DNA from 4 places in the Ruminococcus sp. OM04-4AA genome. Region 2 is predicted to be linked to each of the others. Evidence: predicted binding sites of a transcription regulator. Region 2 holds the regulator's gene; each other region holds the start of a gene.
What was found. The regulator Rex, encoded in region 2, represses fermentation and respiration genes when NADH is low (regulators of the CRP and FNR family bind a similar motif). The targets are predictions, from matches to a motif close to ATTGTTAANNNNTTAACAAT.
Positions count from the first base shown of each region.

Region 1 (4,507 bases), on a different contig from region 2:
CAAGACCATCTGTGTAATCTGTAGCCATGATAGATACATATGCCTCGATTGCATGTGTCATAACGTCGATACCTGAAGCACTTGTCAGTCCCTTCGGCTGTGTCATCATGTTGTCTACGTCTACGATTGCCATGTTTGGAAGCAGAGCGTAGTCAGCGATTGGCCATTTAACACCTGTGTCAGCGTCTGTGATGATTGCGAATGGTGTTACCTCAGAACCTGTTCCTGAAGATGTTGGAATAGCTACGAAGTAAGCTTTCTCTCCCATCTTAGGGAATGTAAATACTCTCTTACGGATGTCCATGAAGTCCATAGCCATATCTTCGAAGTTTGCTTCCGGATGCTCATACATGATCCACATGATCTTAGCAGCGTCCATTGCAGATCCACCACCAAGAGCGATGATTGTATCTGGCTCGAACTGTCTCATCTGGTCAACACCCTTGCGTGCACACTGAAGTGTCGGGTCTGGTGCTACCTCGAAGAAGCATGTATGCTGGATTCCCATTTCATCTAATTTATCTTCGATTGGTTTTACATATCCGTTCTTGTAAAGGAAAGAGTCAGTTACGATAAATGCTTTCTTCTTGTGCATTACTGTTCCAAGCTCATCCAGTGCAACCGGCATAGAACCTTTCTTGAAGTAAACTTTCTCAGGTGTTCTGAACCACAGCATATTTTCTCTCCTCTCTGCAACTGTCTTGATGTTAAGCAGATGTTTTACTCCTACGTTCTCTGATACAGAGTTTCCACCCCATGATCCACATCCAAGTGTAAGGGACGGAGCCATCTTGAAGTTATAAAGGTCTCCGATTCCACCGTGAGAAGAAGGTGTGTTGATCAGTACACGACAAGTCTTCATTGCTGCTGCATGTTTTGCAATCTTCTCTGTCTCTGCCGGATGTACGTAGAGGGAAGATGTATGTCCATATCCACCGTCTGCTACAAGCTGAGCTGCTTTCTCAAGCGCCTCATCAAATGTTTTGGCTTTGTACATACCAAGTACCGGTGATAATTTCTCATGTGCAAATTCTTCTGAGATATCTACAGATTCAACTTCTCCGATCAGGATCTTTGTATTCTTCGGTACATCAACGCCTGCCATCTGAGCGATTTCATAAGCTGATTTTCCTGGGATCTTACTGTTCAGTGCACCGTTGATGATGATTGTCTTACGAACTTTGTCAAGCTCCTCACCTGGTTTCAGGAAGTAGCATCCTCTATACTGGAATTCTTTCTTTGCTTCTTCATATACGCTTTCAAGTACTGTTACAGACTGCTCAGAAGCACAGATCATACCATTGTCAAATGTCTTAGAGTGGATGATTGAGTTAACTGCCATTCTTACATCTGCTGTGTCGTCGATGATAACCGGTGTGTTACCAGCTCCAACTCCGAGTGCCGGCTTTCCTGAAGAGTAAGCTGCTTTAACCATTCCAGGACCACCTGTTGCAAGGATGATGTCTGCATCTCTCATTACTGTGTTTGTAAGTTCCAGTGACGGAGCATCGATCCATCCGATGATTCCTTCCGGAGCTCCTGCCTTAACTGCTGCATCAAGAACAACTTTAGCTGCTGCGATTGTAGATGCCTTAGCAGCCGGGTGTGGGCTGATGATGATTGCATTTCTCGTCTTTAAGCAGATCAGTGTTTTGAAGATTGCTGTTGATGTAGGGTTTGTTGTAGGGATAACTGCTGCAACAAGTCCGATTGGCTCTGCAATCTTTTTGATTCCGAAAGCCTTATCTTCTTCTACAACACCACATGTCTTTGTATCTTTGTATGCGTTGTAAATATACTCTGCTGCGTAATGGTTTTTGATAACCTTATCCTCGAGAATACCTCTCTGAGTTTCTTCTACTGCAAGTCTTGCAAGCGGGATACGCTGCTTGTTTGCTGCCATAGCTGCTTCATAGAAGATTTTGTCAACCTGCTCCTGTGTAAATGTAGCGAAGATTTTCTGTGCTTCGCGCATTTCTTTCATTTTTGCTTCAAGAGCTTCTACGTTATCAACGAATCCGGTATTTACTGTCTTTGTCTCTACAGTTTTTGCCGCCTCTTTCTTTGCCATCTGAGTATTCCTCCTGTACTTGAATAAATCATTTTTATAGTCACTGTTTTTGTAACCTGCAAGTTTTATCCGATCGGGTTGTTTTTATGTTTCCCGATTACAGTTAATAGTATACTGGTTCGTTAATTAATTGTCAATGTACCTTTCGTTAAAGTTTTAACGTTATTTTTTTAACATCAGTTGTGCACTTTTTACAAAAATGATTTTTTTCTTGACAGCGAACAGTTTTGACACATCCCAAGCGGAGTGTTTTTATATATTAGGATAGAACTTTCCTAATATATAAAAACTCCCATGCAGGACATTCATCCTACATGGGAGTCTAAGTTCAGCTATAAATTCAAAATAGATTAAACAAGCTCGATCAGAACTTCCATAGCTGCGTCACCTTTACGCTGACCAATCTTTACGATTCTTGTGTAACCACCGTTACGATCAGCATATTTTGGAGCGATCTCATCAAAGAGTTTTGCAACCATGTCAACATCTTTCATGTTTCTCTTCTCGCCTTCTTTAACAGGGAAGAGAACTTTCAGCATCTGACGTCTAGCGTGCAGTCTGCTTGGCTTATCTTTTTTGATTGTCTTCTCAACTTCGTCATAAACAGTAACTTTCTTACCGTCAACAACTTCTTTCACACGTTTGCCATCAGCATCTTTACGTGCTACTTTAGCCATTACTGTAACTTCTTCGAAGTTATCTTTCTCTTTTACAGCAAGAGCGATCAGGCTTTCTGCCTGCTTACGGATCTCTTTTGCCTTAGCTTCTGTTGTAACGATCTTTCCGTTGTTAAGAAGTGCTGTTACCTGGTTTCTAAGTAAAGCTTTTCTCTGGCTTGCTGTTCTGCCAAGTTTTCTATACTTTGCCATTTCAAATTTCCTCCATTAATTAACATTTGGTTATGCATCTTCGGGCTTACTAATCAAATGCTCCTGCTGTGCTCTTCGGGCTTACCACCAGGATATTCAATCTTCAGCGGGCTGCAATTAACAAAACTGTAATCACAGCCTGTGCAGGACATAAGTGTCCTGATAATTTATCATAGTACGGATATAAAATATTATTCTTCTCCGTGGTTCAGTTCCAGATTGAGTTCTTTCAGTTTTGCAAGAACTTCTTCGAGAGACTTGCGACCAAGGTTACGAACCTTCATCATGTCTTCCGGAGTCTTGTTTGTGAGCTCTTCAACTGTGTTGATTCCGGCTCTCTTCAGACAATTGTAAGAACGAACAGAAAGTTCAAGTTCATCAATGCTCATCTCAAGAACTTTTTCTTTCTCGTCATCCTCTTTCTCAATCATAACTTCTGCCTGCTGAGCTACCTCTGACAGGTCGATGAAGAGTTTCAGATGCTCACTTAACACTTTTGCTGCAAGGCTGACAGCCTCATCAGGAGCCATTGTACCTTTTGTCCAGACATCAAGTGTCAGTTTGTCATAATCTGTAACCTGACCTACACGTGTATCCTGAACTGTCAGGTTAACACGATCGATCGGTGTATAGATAGAATCGATCGGAAGAACACCGATTGGCATATCTTCTGTTTTATTCTTATCTGAGCTTACATATCCTCTACCTTTAGTGATTGTAAGTTCCATGTAAAGCTTGCTGTCTTTGCCACCGCTTAATGTAGCAATTACCTGCTCCGGGTTTACAATCTCAATATCAGAGTCACACTGGATATCAGCACCTGTTACAACGCCTTCTCCTTCAAACTCGATATAAGCTGTCTTCACTTCATCAGACTCAGATGTGTTCTTGATAGCCAGAGATTTCAAGTTCATGATGATCTCTGTCACATCTTCTTTAACACCCGGGATGGAACTGAACTCGTGCAGTACACCGTCGATTTTCACAGAACTAACTGCTGCTCCCGGCAGGGAAGAAAGCATAATTCTTCTCAGCGCGTTACCAAGCGTAGTTCCGTATCCTCTCTCCAGCGGTTCTACGACAAATCTTCCGTATTTCTTGTCATCTGAAACATCTGTAATTTCAATATTCGGTTTATTAAAATCAAACACTACACAGACCCTCCTTATGGGCTTAATATATGTTGAGGGGGTACAAAACTGTATCTAATCAACTTATTCAGATTAGTTAGGATTGCCCTGCATAATAGCCTGCGCAATCCTTTCAAATCATAATTATTATTTAGAATACAGCTCGACGATAAGCATCTCGTCAACCGGTACATCAATTGCTTCTCTGTTAGGAAGCTCTTTTACTGTACCTCTAAGATTCTCAGCGTCTGCCTCAAGCCACTCTGGTACCATATTTCCAGCTGTAGCTTCAAGAATCTCTTTGTATCTCTGTGAACCTTTTTTGTTCTCTTTGATTTCAATAACATCTCCAGCCTTTACAAGGTAAGATGGGATGTTAACCTGTTTGCCGTTTACAAGAACGTGCTTGTGATCAACGATCTGTCTAGCTTCTTTTC
Region 1 covers NZ_QTZH01000002.1:96,691-101,197, reverse strand. Annotated here, with positions in the region: gene adhE (bifunctional acetaldehyde-CoA/alcohol dehydrogenase) at 1-2,071, opposite strand, end outside; gene DXB52_RS01330 (bL17 family ribosomal protein) at 2,422-2,940, opposite strand; gene DXB52_RS01325 (DNA-directed RNA polymerase subunit alpha) at 3,132-4,091, opposite strand; gene rpsD (30S ribosomal protein S4) at 4,218-4,507, opposite strand, start outside.
Region 1: a site for Rex is predicted at 2,190-2,209, ahead of adhE (bifunctional acetaldehyde-CoA/alcohol dehydrogenase). Genes of this name have one in related genera too.

Region 2 (4,507 bases):
TAAGAACATACTAAAGTATCTCCGGTTTTATCGGATGTATGCATGTCAACCGGATTCTTTCAATAATTCCGGTTATTCGAAATAATCAATCTGTTTTACGATCGTACCGTTTTTATAATACTCTCTCGGAACACGTTTGCTCAGATCACAGACAAATTCATAATTGAATCTTCCACTCAGATCAGAAAGATCTTCTACACGGATAACGGCGTCATTGTCTTTTCCGACCAAAGTAACCGGATCCATGAATTTTGCTTCCGGAATCTCTGTTACATCTACCATAAACTGATCCATGCAGACTCTTCCTACAATATCTGCACGTTTTCCATGGATAAGAACATAGCCTTTATTTGAAAGGGAACGCGGATATCCGTCACCGTATCCGACGGGAATCGTAGCGATCCGCATCTTCTTTGGCGCGACGAAAGTTCCACCGTAACTGATGGAAGTTCCTTTTTCCACATCCTTTACAAAGCTGATATGGCTGATTAATTCCAGTGCCGGTTTCAGGTCAACAGCATCTTTTTTTACTTCATCTGACGGATACATTCCATAAATAGAGATCCCGGCTCTGGCAAGATCATGCTTCATATCCGGAAAATCAATAATTCCGGCACTGTTATCACAATCATAATAGGAGATCTGGACTCCATTTTTTTCTAACTGTTCTTTCATCCAGAGGAATTTTTCATGTTGAGCAAATGTATAAGACTTATCAAATTCATCTGCCTTTGCAAAGTGTGTGAACATTCCTTCCATTTTAATATTAGGAAGTTTGCTGATTCTGGAAATTGTCTCAACACTCTCTTTGCTTACTTTGAATCCAATTCGTCCCATTCCTGTATCAATTTTTATGTGAAGAAATGCGGTCTTTCCTGACCTTACGGCAGCCTCAGCCATTCCCTTGGCCATCTCTTCTGTATAAACTGCTGCACGGATTTCTTTTTCAACCATTTCTTCATACTCATCAGGAAAAACACAGCCAAGAATCAAGATTGGTTTCTTGATTCCATGTGCTCTTAAAGTTCTTGCTTCTCCCATGCATGCTACAGCGTAACCCCAGATATAAGGCGTTTCCTCAAACATTTCCGCAAGAGGAACTGCTCCGTGTCCGTATGCATCCGTCTTGATAACAGCTATTAAACGTCCCTCCTGACCAATGCGATTTTTCATCTGTTCCATATTATATGCAATTGCGTCCAGATTGATCCGGGCACATACTCTGTTATACTGTTTCATAATTTATCTGCACTCCTTTGCATTCTTCATTGCATCGGCCATACCCTGAATCAGGTCTCTGGCTAATACGCTGTAACTTCCTTTGCTCTTTTTCGCTTCATCTCCACCACAGGCATGTAGGAAAACTCCCACAGTAGTGGCTTCAAATGGTGCCATATGCTGTGCAAGAAGTCCTGCAATCGTTCCGGCAAGAACGTCTCCGGAACCACCTTTTGCCATAGAGTTATTACCAGCGAGATTTACAAATTTCTGCCGATTTGTCTGTGCGACAACAGTACGACTGTCTTTTAACACACAGATTATGGATGATTTTGTATCCGGTCCGGATTGTTTTATGATCTGATCAAGTGCCTGGAAGCGATCTTCCATGATCGTATCAATACTCCATCCGGTCAGCCTTGACATTTCTTTCATATGTGGAGTTAAAATCACAGGTGCACAACATTGATTTAATAACTCTATATTCCTACTCAGTAAATTAAGTCCATCGGCATCTATGACACATGGACAAGATACATTTTTCAATACATTTTTCAATATCTTTTCGGAAATCTGTCCCATTCCAAGTCCACAGCCAATACAAACCACATCAGCCCAGTCAAGAAGATGAGACAGTTGACTGTCATCATAAGAATCATAGCAGGATATGATTGCCTCCGGAAGAAGTTCCTGCAGTGCCAGACGGTTTTCACTTGCTGTATAAATCTGTACTAGACCGGCACCAACTGTATAGGCAGCACAGGCAGAAAGGAATGCAGCACCAGCCATCCCGGGACTTCCGGTGATCATAAGAACTTTTCCATAACTTCCCTTGTGCGAATTCATCATTCTCGAAGGAAGAAGTTTTCCAAGATCATTTTTGTCAAAGGTATAACAAACATCCAGGTGATTCGAAAAATATTTCGGATCAATTCCAATTGCAACCGGAATGCTCTCTCCTGCATAGGACTTGCCAGGGAAAAGCTCACAGCCTAATTTTACACATGCCATACATACTGTAAGGTCGGCTCGAAATGCTGTCCCAAGAATCTTTCCTGTTGCAGCACAGATCCCGGATGGAATGTCAACAGCAACTTTTTCTGCATCCTGAAGATTCATCCAGTCGATCACATCTTTATAATGTCCTGTGATTTCACGGCAGAGTCCAACACCAAATACAGCATCAATTATTACAGTATATTCTTCATCCGGGAATTCTGTGAATACAGAAATCCCCATATTTTCTACAATCTGTTTCTGACATCGACATTCTTCACTTAAAGAAGCTTCTTTCCCTGCAAATAGTACATCTGCATGCTTTCCCTGTTCGGTTAAGAGCCTTGCTACTGCAAATCCGTCTCCACCATTGTTGCCGCTTCCACAAACAATCAGATTTTTTTCTGTGGAAATATTTTTCTTATGCATTGTCTCGACAATCTGAAGTGCTGCACGTTCCATAAGTACAAGGGATGGAATCCCAATTTCATGAATTGTGTGTGCATCAGCTTCACTCATCTGCTTCCCATTTGGAAGATATCTCATGCTTATCGCCTGACCTTTCTATCATTATTAATTCCTTTTAACATGAACAAATGCTGCGAAACCTCCTTTTGTCAGTTGGTCCCACAGCATCCTTGCAGCTTTGCTAGATTCTATTCTTTATCCTGCTGACAAAGGTTGTAAGATAACTTCATCAGTGTGTCAGATAAATGTACGTTCTCAACGACCACATCCTTTGGAAGGGAAAGGTCTGTATGTGCAAAATTCCAGATTCCCTTCACACCGTTATCTACCAGAATATCAGCCACTTCAATTGCTTTTGATTTTGGAAGTGTCAGTGCAGCAATTTCAATGTCATTATTCTTAAGAAAATCTTCCAGTTCATCAACCATACGCACAGGAATCCCCCTGATCGTTACGCCTTCCAGTCGAGGATTCACATCAAAAAGACTTTTCAGAATAAATCCGCTTCTTTCGAAGGAAGCATAGTTTGCCAGTGCCTGTCCTAAATTACCGGCACCAATGATAATAAAATTATGACTTCTATCCAATCCTAAGATCTTTCCAATCTCTGTATAAAGATATTTCACATTGTATCCGTACCCCTGCTGGCCGAATCCACCGAAATTATTCAGATCCTGACGTATCTGTGAAGCCGTTACATGCATCTTCTTACTCAGGTCACTGGATGAAATTCTCTCTACGCCAGCCTCCAGCAGATCTCCCAGATATCTGTAGTACCTCGGAAGTCTGGAAATGACTGCGCGTGATATCTTTCTTTGTTCCAATTTTTAGCCCTCCACTCTTAAACTACTCTTTATTATATAAAAGAGTTAAAGTTCTGTCAAACTTTTGTTTTGCAAAAACCTTTAAAATCCATATATTTTCCTTGTATTTTCGACATTTTTCTATATAATGATAATGTTAGAAGTCAAAAAACGAGGTGAAAATATATGATACTCGCATGTCACAATATAGAAAAAGCGTTTGGGGAACGCGAAATTGTACGAGACGGCTCCTTTCATATTGAAGATCGTGAGAAAGCTGCTCTTGTCGGTGTGAACGGCGCCGGGAAATCAACAATCCTTAAGATGATCATCGGAGAAGAACCTCTTGATGGTGGAGAGGTTATTCTCGCGAAAGGAAAGACACTCGGTTATCTTGCGCAGCGTCAGGATTTAAAATCCGGAAATACCATTTATGAGGAAGTAAAAAGTGCAAAAGCGGATATTTTTGCAATGGAAGCTCAGATTCGTTCCATTGAACATGAACTGAAGCATCTGGAAGGTGAGGAATTGCAGAGCCGCCTGGAGACCTACAATCGTCTACAGTCTGAATTTGATGCAAGAAACGGTTATGCCTGCGAAAGTGAGATTACAGGTGTATTAAAGGGACTTGGGTTTACGGAAGACGATTTTAATAAACAGACAGATACACTTTCAGGAGGTCAGAAGACCCGTGTTTCTCTCGGAAAATTACTGCTTACAAGTCCGGATATCCTCCTGCTTGATGAGCCGACAAACCACTTGGATCTGAATTCCATTGCCTGGCTGGAAACATATCTGATCAATTATTCCGGAGCGGTATTTATCGTCTCCCATGACCGTTATTTCCTGAATCGTGTTGTCACAAAAGTTGTTGAGATTGACAATGCACAGGTCCGCATGTACCTTGGAAATTATAAAGATTATGCAATGAAAAAACAGCAGATCCGAGATGCACAGCTGAAAGAATACATGAATCAGCAGCGTGAGATCAAACATCAGCAGGCTGTTATTGATAAATTAAA
Region 2 covers NZ_QTZH01000005.1:76,710-81,216, reverse strand. Annotated here, with positions in the region: gene alr (alanine racemase) at 73-1,239, opposite strand; gene DXB52_RS03135 (NAD(P)H-hydrate dehydratase) at 1,243-2,733, opposite strand; gene DXB52_RS03130 (redox-sensing transcriptional repressor Rex) at 2,871-3,506, opposite strand; gene abc-f (ribosomal protection-like ABC-F family protein) at 3,672-4,507, shown strand, end outside.

Region 3 (4,507 bases), on a different contig from region 2:
TTGTCACCATATCCGAGCTGGTTAACAGCTGCTGCGGAATCTCCACCACCGATGATTGTTACAGCATCTGTGTTAGCAAGTGCTTCTGCAACTGCCTTTGTTCCATCAGCGAATTTCGGCATCTCAAAGCATCCCATTGGTCCGTTCCATACAACTGTCTTCGCAGATTTAACAGCGTCTGCAAACATCTCAGCTGTCTTTGGTCCGATATCAAGTCCCATCCATCCTTCTGGGATCTCATTCTGAGCTACTACCTGTGTATTTGCATCGTTAGAGAAAGCGTCTGCTGCTACAGCATCAACTGGAAGAAGAAGTTTTACACCTTTCTCTTCTGCTTTCTTAACCATGTCAAGTGCGTACTGTAAGTAATCTTCCTCAAGAAGGGAATTTCCTACGCTTCCGCCCTGAGCTTTTGTGAATGTGTAGCACATTCCACCACCAATGATCAGAGTATCAACTTTGTCAAGAAGGTTGTTGATTACAGAAATCTTACTGGATACTTTAGATCCTCCAAGGATTGCAACAAATGGTCTTTCCGGATTCTCTACTGCATTTCCAAGGAAATCGATTTCTTTCTGCATAAGGTATCCAACAACTGCTGTGTCAACAAACTGTGTAACACCTACGTTAGAACAGTGTGCTCTATGAGCTGTTCCGAATGCATCGTTTACGAATACATCGCAAAGAGAAGCAAGGTCTTTGCTGAATGCTTCACCGTTCTTTGTCTCTTCTGCTCTGTAACGTGTGTTTTCAAGAAGAACAACATCTCCGTCTTTCATAGCTTCAACAGCTGCTTTTGCGTTTGGTCCAACTACTTCCGGATCAGCTGCAAATTTAACTTCCTGTCCAAGGAGCTCAGAAAGTCTTACTGCTACTGGTGCAAGTGAAAGCTCCGGCTTTGGCTCTCCCTTCGGTTTTCCAAGGTGGGAACAAAGAATTACTTTTCCTCCATCAGCGATCAGCTTCTTGATTGTAGGAAGAGCTGCCACGATACGGTTCTCATCTGTGATCTTTCCATCCTGAAGCGGTACGTTGAAATCACATCTTACAAGAACTCTTTTTCCTTTTACATTGATATCATCTACGGATTTTTTATTAAGTGCTGCCATTTTTCATAGCCTCCTGTATCTTGTCTTTTTCCTGATCGTCTCATAAATTCCGTGTGAATTATCACCAGCAGATATTTAACGATCACATTAAAAAGGATCCGGTCCTACAATAAGACCGGACCCCATTGTGAGTCAATAATTCAGATTAATTCTGAGTATTTAATATAAAATTAAGCCTCAAGAAGTGTTCCGAAGTGTTTGATTGTTCTTACCATCTGGCTTGTGTAAGAGTTCTCGTTGTCATACCATGAAACAACCTGAACCTCTGTTGTACCATCACCAACTGGAAGAGCCATTGTCTGAGTTGCATCAAACAGTGATCCAAATCTCATTCCTACGATGTCGCTGGATACGATCTCATCTGTGTTGTATCCGAAGGACTCGTTAGAAGCTGCTTTCATAGCTGCGTTGATCTGATCTACAGTAACTTCTCCCTCAACTACTGCTGTAAGGATTGTTGTAGAACCTGTTGGTGTAGGAACACGCTGAGCAGATCCGATAAGTTTTCCGTTCAGTTCTGGGATAACAAGACCGATTGCTTTAGCAGCACCTGTGCTGTTTGGTACGATGTTAACTGCAGCTGCACGAGATCTTCTAAGATCACCTTTTCTCTGCGGTCCATCAAGTGTCATCTGATCTCCTGTGTAAGCGTGGATTGTACACATGATACCGGACTTGATTGCTGCAAGGTCGTTAAGAGCTTTTGCCATCGGAGCCAGGCAGTTTGTTGTACAAGAAGCTGCGGAGATGATGTTGTCCTCTTTTGTAAGTTCTTCGTGGTTTACATTGTAAACGATTGTCGGAAGGTCATTTCCAGCTGGAGCAGAAATAACTACTTTCTTAGCACCTGCATCGATGTGAGCCTGAGCTTTTGCTTTGGATGTGTAGAATCCTGTACACTCCAGAACAACGTCAACACCGATCTCTCCCCAAGGAAGCTCAGCTGCGTTAGCTTTTGCGTAGATCTTGATCTCTTTTCCGTCAACTGTGATAGAATCCTCTCCTGCTTCTACTGTATCTGCAAGAGCGTATGTTCCCTGAGTTGAGTCATATTTTAATAAGTGAGCAAGCATCTTAGGAGATGTAAGGTCGTTGATTGCTACTACCTCATATCCTTCTGCTCCGAACATCTGTCTGAAAGCAAGACGTCCGATACGTCCAAAACCATTAATCGCTACTTTTACTGCCATGATTAATTCCTCCTAAAAAGTTTAAAAAATTTATGGCTGTATCTCCAGCCATGGCGATGAATTTAACAAAGCGATAATTGTTAAATATTCATCAACTAGATTCATTGTACTAAAACAAGAACAAAAATTCAAGCCTTAAATCCATATAATTCTAATTTTATGGAACAATTCTCCTAAACACCGGTTTCCGCCCCTTAAATTCTGCATAATAACTAAAACCACAGCCTGCAAGTATCTCTCCTGCCTGCTCATAGTCAAAAGCTACATGTTCCGGCCTGTGTGCATCTGCTCCGATTGTGACAATTTCACCACCAAGCTCCTTATATCTTCTGATAACATCCGGATGCGGGTTTGGAAATCCAAGTCCATATTTCATTCCTGCCATGTTCATCTCAAGTCCTTTTCCATGACTGATCAGATGTTTTAGTATCTCATCGATCTCTTCTGCATATTTTCTGTAAGAATATTCTTCTGCCTGATGTGCGCCATAACGGACAACATAGTCCAAATGTCCCAGGCTATCGAAGGAATTTATTTTTTTCAGGTTTTCAATTGCCACCTGAAATGCTTCATGATAAGCCTCCTCATCACTTCGTCCTTCAAAAAATCCACGATAATACGGATCCTGTCCATGGATAAGGTGTATTGAACCGATCACAAAATCAAACGGATATTTTTCTGTCAGTTCTTTATAATATTCTCCCAGGTGTGGCTGAAGTCCGATCTCTACACCAATCCGGACTTCCAGTTTCTTCTGATATTCTGTTTTTAATTGCGTCAGTCTGCTGAAATATTCATCCAGGTCGAACATAAATGCACCCGCCGGAAAATCCGGTGTTTCCGGAAAGTCTTTATCAAGATGATCCGTGATGCAGACTGCCTGCATTCCTTTATTCACCGCTGCATCAAGCATGGAATGTACAGATGCATCACTATCTTCTGAAAATCTTGTATGCATATGCGCATCACATGCTATCATAATATTGTGCCGCCTCCTAATACATACTCACCATCATAGAGAACAACCGCCTGTCCCGGTGTCACTGCACGGATTGGTTCATCAAATGTGCAGGTGATTTCATCTTCCCCTGTCTTTTCCACTGTGCACCAGGCTCCTTTATGATTGTAACGGATCTTTGCAAACACCCGGATGGGTTCTGTGATATCTTCTACACTCATGAAATTCAATTCATTCGCACGCAGCGTATGCGTTAAAGATTCTTCGTATGTTCCAATCACAACTTCATCTGTTTCCGGACGAATCTCAAGTACAAATGCCGGATATCCCAGCGCAAGTCCAAGCCCTTTACGCTGCCCTACCGTATAATGAATGATTCCTTTGTGTTTTCCAAGAATCTTTCCGTCCGGTGTTACAAAATTCCCCTGACGGATCGGAGTATCTGCATTTTCTTCAATAAAGGTTGCATAATCTCCATCCGGAACAAAACAGATATCCTGACTATCTGGCTTGTTAGCAACCTGCAGTCCAATTTCTTCTGCCATCTCACGGATCTTATCCTTTGAATAATTTCCAACCGGCATCAGCGTATGCGCCAGTTGCTCCTGAGTCAGGTTATAAAGTGCATAAGTCTGGTCTTTCGCAAGCGTCGCAGATCTTCGGATTGCGTATCTTCCATTCGGAAGTTTATCAATCCTCGCATAATGTCCTGTTGCGATATAGTCTGCTCCGATGGAAAGACTTCTCTGCAAAAGTGCTTCCCATTTCACATAACGGTTGCAGGCAATACACGGGTTAGGTGTTCTTCCGTTCAGGTATTCTTCCGTAAAGTAATCAATTACATTTTTCTGGAATTCCTGTTTAAAATTCATCACATAATACGGAATACCAATAGACGATGCAACACGTCTTGCATCGTCTACCGCACTGAGCCCGCAACAGCCGCCGTTTTCTTCTTGAACCTCATTGTCCTCATCCTGCCAGATCTGCATCGTCACACCGATCACATCATAGCCTTGTTCTTTCAAAAGCCAGGCTGCCACGGAGGAATCTACTCCCCCGGACATTCCAACAACAACTTTGCCTTTGCTCATTAATATTCCTCTTCCTCTGCTTCTTCACCTTCGTGAATATCTGACTTCGGTTTCTGAAGTCCCTCAATCTTGATACCGTGTTTCTCTGCATAATCCCAGAGTGCTGCATGGATTGCTTCCTCTGCAAGAAGTGAACAGTGAACCTTTACCGGCGGA
Region 3 covers NZ_QTZH01000001.1:74,894-79,400, reverse strand. Annotated here, with positions in the region: gene DXB52_RS00350 (phosphoglycerate kinase) at 1-1,109, opposite strand, end outside; gene gap (type I glyceraldehyde-3-phosphate dehydrogenase) at 1,280-2,299, opposite strand; gene DXB52_RS00340 (histidinol-phosphatase HisJ family protein) at 2,457-3,278, opposite strand; gene mnmA (tRNA 2-thiouridine(34) synthase MnmA) at 3,275-4,351, opposite strand; gene nifU (Fe-S cluster assembly scaffold protein NifU) at 4,351-4,507, opposite strand, start outside.
Region 3: a site for Rex is predicted at 2,376-2,395, ahead of gap (type I glyceraldehyde-3-phosphate dehydrogenase). Genes of this name have one in related genera too.

Region 4 (4,507 bases), on a different contig from region 2:
TTGTTGTAGACAGACCTTTTGGTGCAGATTTATTTCTACACACAAAAAATGTGCGAATCATTTCACCCCTTCATATATTCCGTAAATCTATTTCTATACACAGAAAAAAACACGCGAATTCTTTCATCCTTACGTACATTCTGTAAATCTATTTCTGTACACAAACATATTTGCTCTATGATTCGATAGAGTACAATCGAAGTAGAAAGGGACAGTGCAGCTGGTGAATGTGGAGCATACTTGCTCACACTTGAAAAACGATAGATTGTGTTAAAGAAAGGATCGATAGCTGTCTGAGCGGCAGCGAGTTTATCGATCCTTTCTTTGTTCTTAGCAATCTGTTGTTTTTCTTAGTATGAACAGTGTGCGTAACCCTGAGTCAGCTGCACTGTCCCTTCTACGAAGACAAAACTCTAACCCCAATCACAGGAAGAATTTTCGCCCGTGTACTAGAAATCAATTTACATAAGCTTTCTAAAGAGCTCTTTCAGATCCTCTACACTTGCATCTTTCGGGTTACCCGGTGCACAAGCATCAGCGTGAGCAGACTCAGCGAGGAACTGCAGATCTTCTTCTTTCAGAGCTTCCAGTTTTGTCGGGATTCCAACGTCAACAGAAAGTTTCTGAACAGCATCAACAGCAGCTTTTCTGTATTCTTCAACAGACATGTCGTCAACACCTTTAATGCCCAGTGCTCTTGCGATTTCACGGTATTTCTCACCTGTACAATCTGCATTGTATTCCATAACGATTGGAAGCATCATAGCACATGCAACACCATGTGGAGTATCGTATACAGCACCAAGGGTATGAGCCATAGAGTGGGCGATTCCAAGACCTACATTAGAGAATCCCATTCCTGCGATATACTGCCCAAGAGCCATTCCTTCACGGCCTTCTTTTTCATTTGCAACAGCACTTCTTAAAGATTTTCCAATGATTTCGATTGCTTTGATATGGAACATATCTGTCATTTCCCAAGCAGCTTTTGTTGTATATCCTTCAATTGCATGTGTCAGGGCATCCATACCTGTGGAAGCTGTAAGTCCCTTTGGCATAGAGGACATCATATCCGGGTCAACAACTGCGATAACCGGCATGTCATGTGGGTCAACACAAACGAATTTTCTCTTTCTCTCAACGTCTGTGATAACGTAGTTGATTGTAACCTCAGCAGCTGTTCCGGCTGTTGTTGGAACTGCGATGATCGGTACACAAGGTTTTGTTGTCGGTGCAACACCTTCAAGGCTTCTTACATCTTCAAATTCCGGGTTTGCGATGATGATACCGATTGCTTTGGAAGTATCCATAGAAGAACCACCACCGATTGCAACGATGTAATCTGCTTCAGCTTTCTTGAATGCTTCTACTCCGTGCTGTACATTTTCGATTGTTGGGTTTGCTTTGATATCAGAATAAATCTCATAAGCAAGTCCATTTTCATCAAGAATATCTGTTACTTTCTTTGTAACTCCGAATTTGATCAGATCCGGGTCAGAACATACAAAAGCTTTCTTAAATGCTCTTGCTTTTGCTTCTGTAGCAATCTCTTTGATTGCGCCTGCTCCATGATAAGATGTTTCATTTAACATAATTCTGTTTGCCATGATTTTCAATCTCCTTTTTTAAAAACAGATTTTCGGGAAATTCATTCCCGTTACTTTATGTTTTTATTTTAACAATCAGAAATAGAAAAGAAAAGTTACAAATAGTTAAAAATGTAACATTTTAGGCATTTTCTTTGTGAAAAAGTATTGAAATTTATAAAGAACCTATTAAATTATTGTGAAACAAGTACAGAAAATGGGCTAGAATACTAGACGAAATGATGAGAAAGTTGTAGAATCTAAATATCATATATGTGATGACTCTCATCTCCACAGGTGATGCGAGACAGAACAATTACGGAAGGAGACAGGCATTATGGAAAAATTAACAGACAACTTAAAGAAGGTAATACTGGCTGGAATCGGAGCGGTTGCTACAACTGCAGAGAAGTCAAAGGACGTTCTTGATGATATGGTAAAAAAAGGCGAACTTACAGTGGAGCAGGGCAAGGTTCTGAATGAGGAACTCAAGCATAATCTGAAGCAGACAGTAAAGAACAATGTGAATGTGAAAGTCAAAGTCACTACACCGGAAGAATTAAGCGAACTTCTCGACAAGATGACACCGGAGCAGTTAGAAGCACTGAAGGCTCAGATCAAGGCGAAAGAGTCAACCGTAGATTCGGAAGCAGAAGAGGTGGATGCAGAAAATACAGTGAAGATGCAGAAGTAGTTGAGGAAGATACAAAAGAAGAGTAAAAATATCAGAGAAGCTGCCGAAAAGCGGCTTTTCTGCTTTCTCAAGAAAGAAAAAAGTGACTATTATTTTAGGTCTATCAGCAAGGAATACAGGAAAAAAGAGAAATGTGTCACTGAGACAGCGGGAGAATACAGATATGAGTGAGAAAGAAAAGGGAACGAATAATTCAAGATTTAGAGAGATTATTTCTGTACTTCGAAAACATAATATCACACATGGCATCAGTCCGAAGAAACTTCGTTTGATCATGGAGGATCTTGGTCCGACTTTTGTGAAGATCGGACAGATCATGGCACTTCATTCGGACATTCTTCCGAAGGCATATTGTGATGAATTGATGGAATTATGCACGGATGCAAGACCGATGCCTTTCGAGGAGGCAGTGTCTGTAATTGATGAGTCTTATGGGCGTTCCTGGAAGAAGGTATTTGCATCGATTGAAGAGACACCAATCGGTTCTGCATCAATTGCGCAGGTACATAGAGCAGTCTTAAAGTCAGGAGAAGAGGTTGTCGTTAAGATCCAGAGAAAAGACATTTATGAAATGATGGCGAGGGATATTGATTTTATCCGTAAAGCAATCAAGCTGATGCCACCGATCAGTCTGAAAGGAATGGCTGATTTTGATCTTGTGCTTGATGAACTCTGGTCTGTGACAAGAGATGAGATGAATTTCCTGACCGAAGCATCGAATATCGAAGAATTTGCCAGAAGAAATAAAGATGTCAATTTCGTCCAGACACCGGTTCTGTATCAGCAGTATACAACCGTGCATGTGCTGGTGATGGAATACATTGACGGCTGTGGAATTGATGAGAAGGATAAGCTGATCGAAGATGGCTATGACCTGAAAGAAATTGGAAGCAAACTTGTAGATAACTATATCAAGCAAGTAATGGATGATGGGTTCTTCCACGCTGATCCGCATTCCGGAAATGTAAAGATCCGTGATGGAAAGATTGTCTGGATTGATATGGGTATGATGGGACGACTGACAGAGCATGACCGTGAGATGATCACGCTTGCGATCGAAGGCGTTGCACTGAATGATGTTGGTCTGATCCTAAAGGCGGTTCTCGGACTGGGCGAATTCAAAGAACGACCGGAGCAGAGAAAACTTTACGAAGACATTGAAGGATTACTTTTGAAATACGGAAGTACCGATATGGGCAAGATTAATGTGGCAGAGGTCATGACGGATCTGATGGAAGTCATGAAAGAAAATAAGATCATGATGCCACATGGACTGACGATGCTTGCCAGAGGACTTACGCATATGGAAGGTGTACTTGCCAATATCGCACCGGATATCAATATGGTGGAGATTGCCAGAGCAAGACTTGCTGCGGATTTTCTTCACAATTTTAACTTTAAGAAGGAATTGAAGAACACAGGAAGAAGCCTTTTGAAATCTGTGCGGAAGATGATTGACCTTCCATCCATGACAACGGACTTAATGGATGAATTTATGAAAGGGCAGTCAAAAGTAAACCTGGATCTGCGTGTGTCAAAGGATCTGGCATTTCTTTTAAGACGACTTGTAAGGAATATTGTTATGGGTCTTTGGGTCATGGCACTTCTGATCAGTTCAAGTATTATCTGTACGACGGATATGACACCGAAGTTTATGGGAATCCCGGCACTTGGTGCGTTCGGATATCTGATGGCAGTGGTGATTATGATCTATGTATTTGTGAAACATATTTTCTCGAGGAAGTAAAAAAAGAATAGAAAGCAAAGGAAAAGAGAGATGAAATTTTCGTCTCTCTTTTTTATATATTAGGAAAGTTCTTTCCTAATATATAAAAACGCTCCGCTCAGGATGCGCACTGCGGCGTACAAGGTAGGTGTCGCAAGCGGTCTACGTTTCCACTTCGGTCCTTGCTAAACAAGCGCCACTGGCGCTTAGCAACGCCGCAGGCGCAAGAATGTGCCTCGGCACATTCTTTGTTAATGAGAAAAATATATAAGTTAAAAACAGATAAATGAGAAAAGTTCTCAAATAATAAAAATCCAATTGACTGGATAATAGACATCCTGTATACTTACGAAGTTAGTTAGACTAACATGAGTTAGAAAAGTATAACCGGGAGCGATTACATGAAATTAAAAAATATAAAATGTTTACTTGCAGTCTGTCTTTGTGCATCGGCTCTGTTGGTCGGATGCGGACAGAAGACAGACAGTAAGACAGCAGATA
Region 4 covers NZ_QTZH01000029.1:29,252-33,758, reverse strand. Annotated here, with positions in the region: gene DXB52_RS09650 (TetR/AcrR family transcriptional regulator C-terminal domain-containing protein) at 1-9, shown strand, start outside; gene fucO (lactaldehyde reductase) at 462-1,607, opposite strand; gene DXB52_RS09640 (hypothetical protein) at 1,924-2,280, shown strand; gene DXB52_RS09635 (ABC1 kinase family protein) at 2,444-4,027, shown strand; gene DXB52_RS09630 (FAD:protein FMN transferase) at 4,408-4,507, shown strand, end outside.
Region 4: a site for Rex is predicted at 1,709-1,728, ahead of fucO (lactaldehyde reductase). Genes of this name have one in related genera too.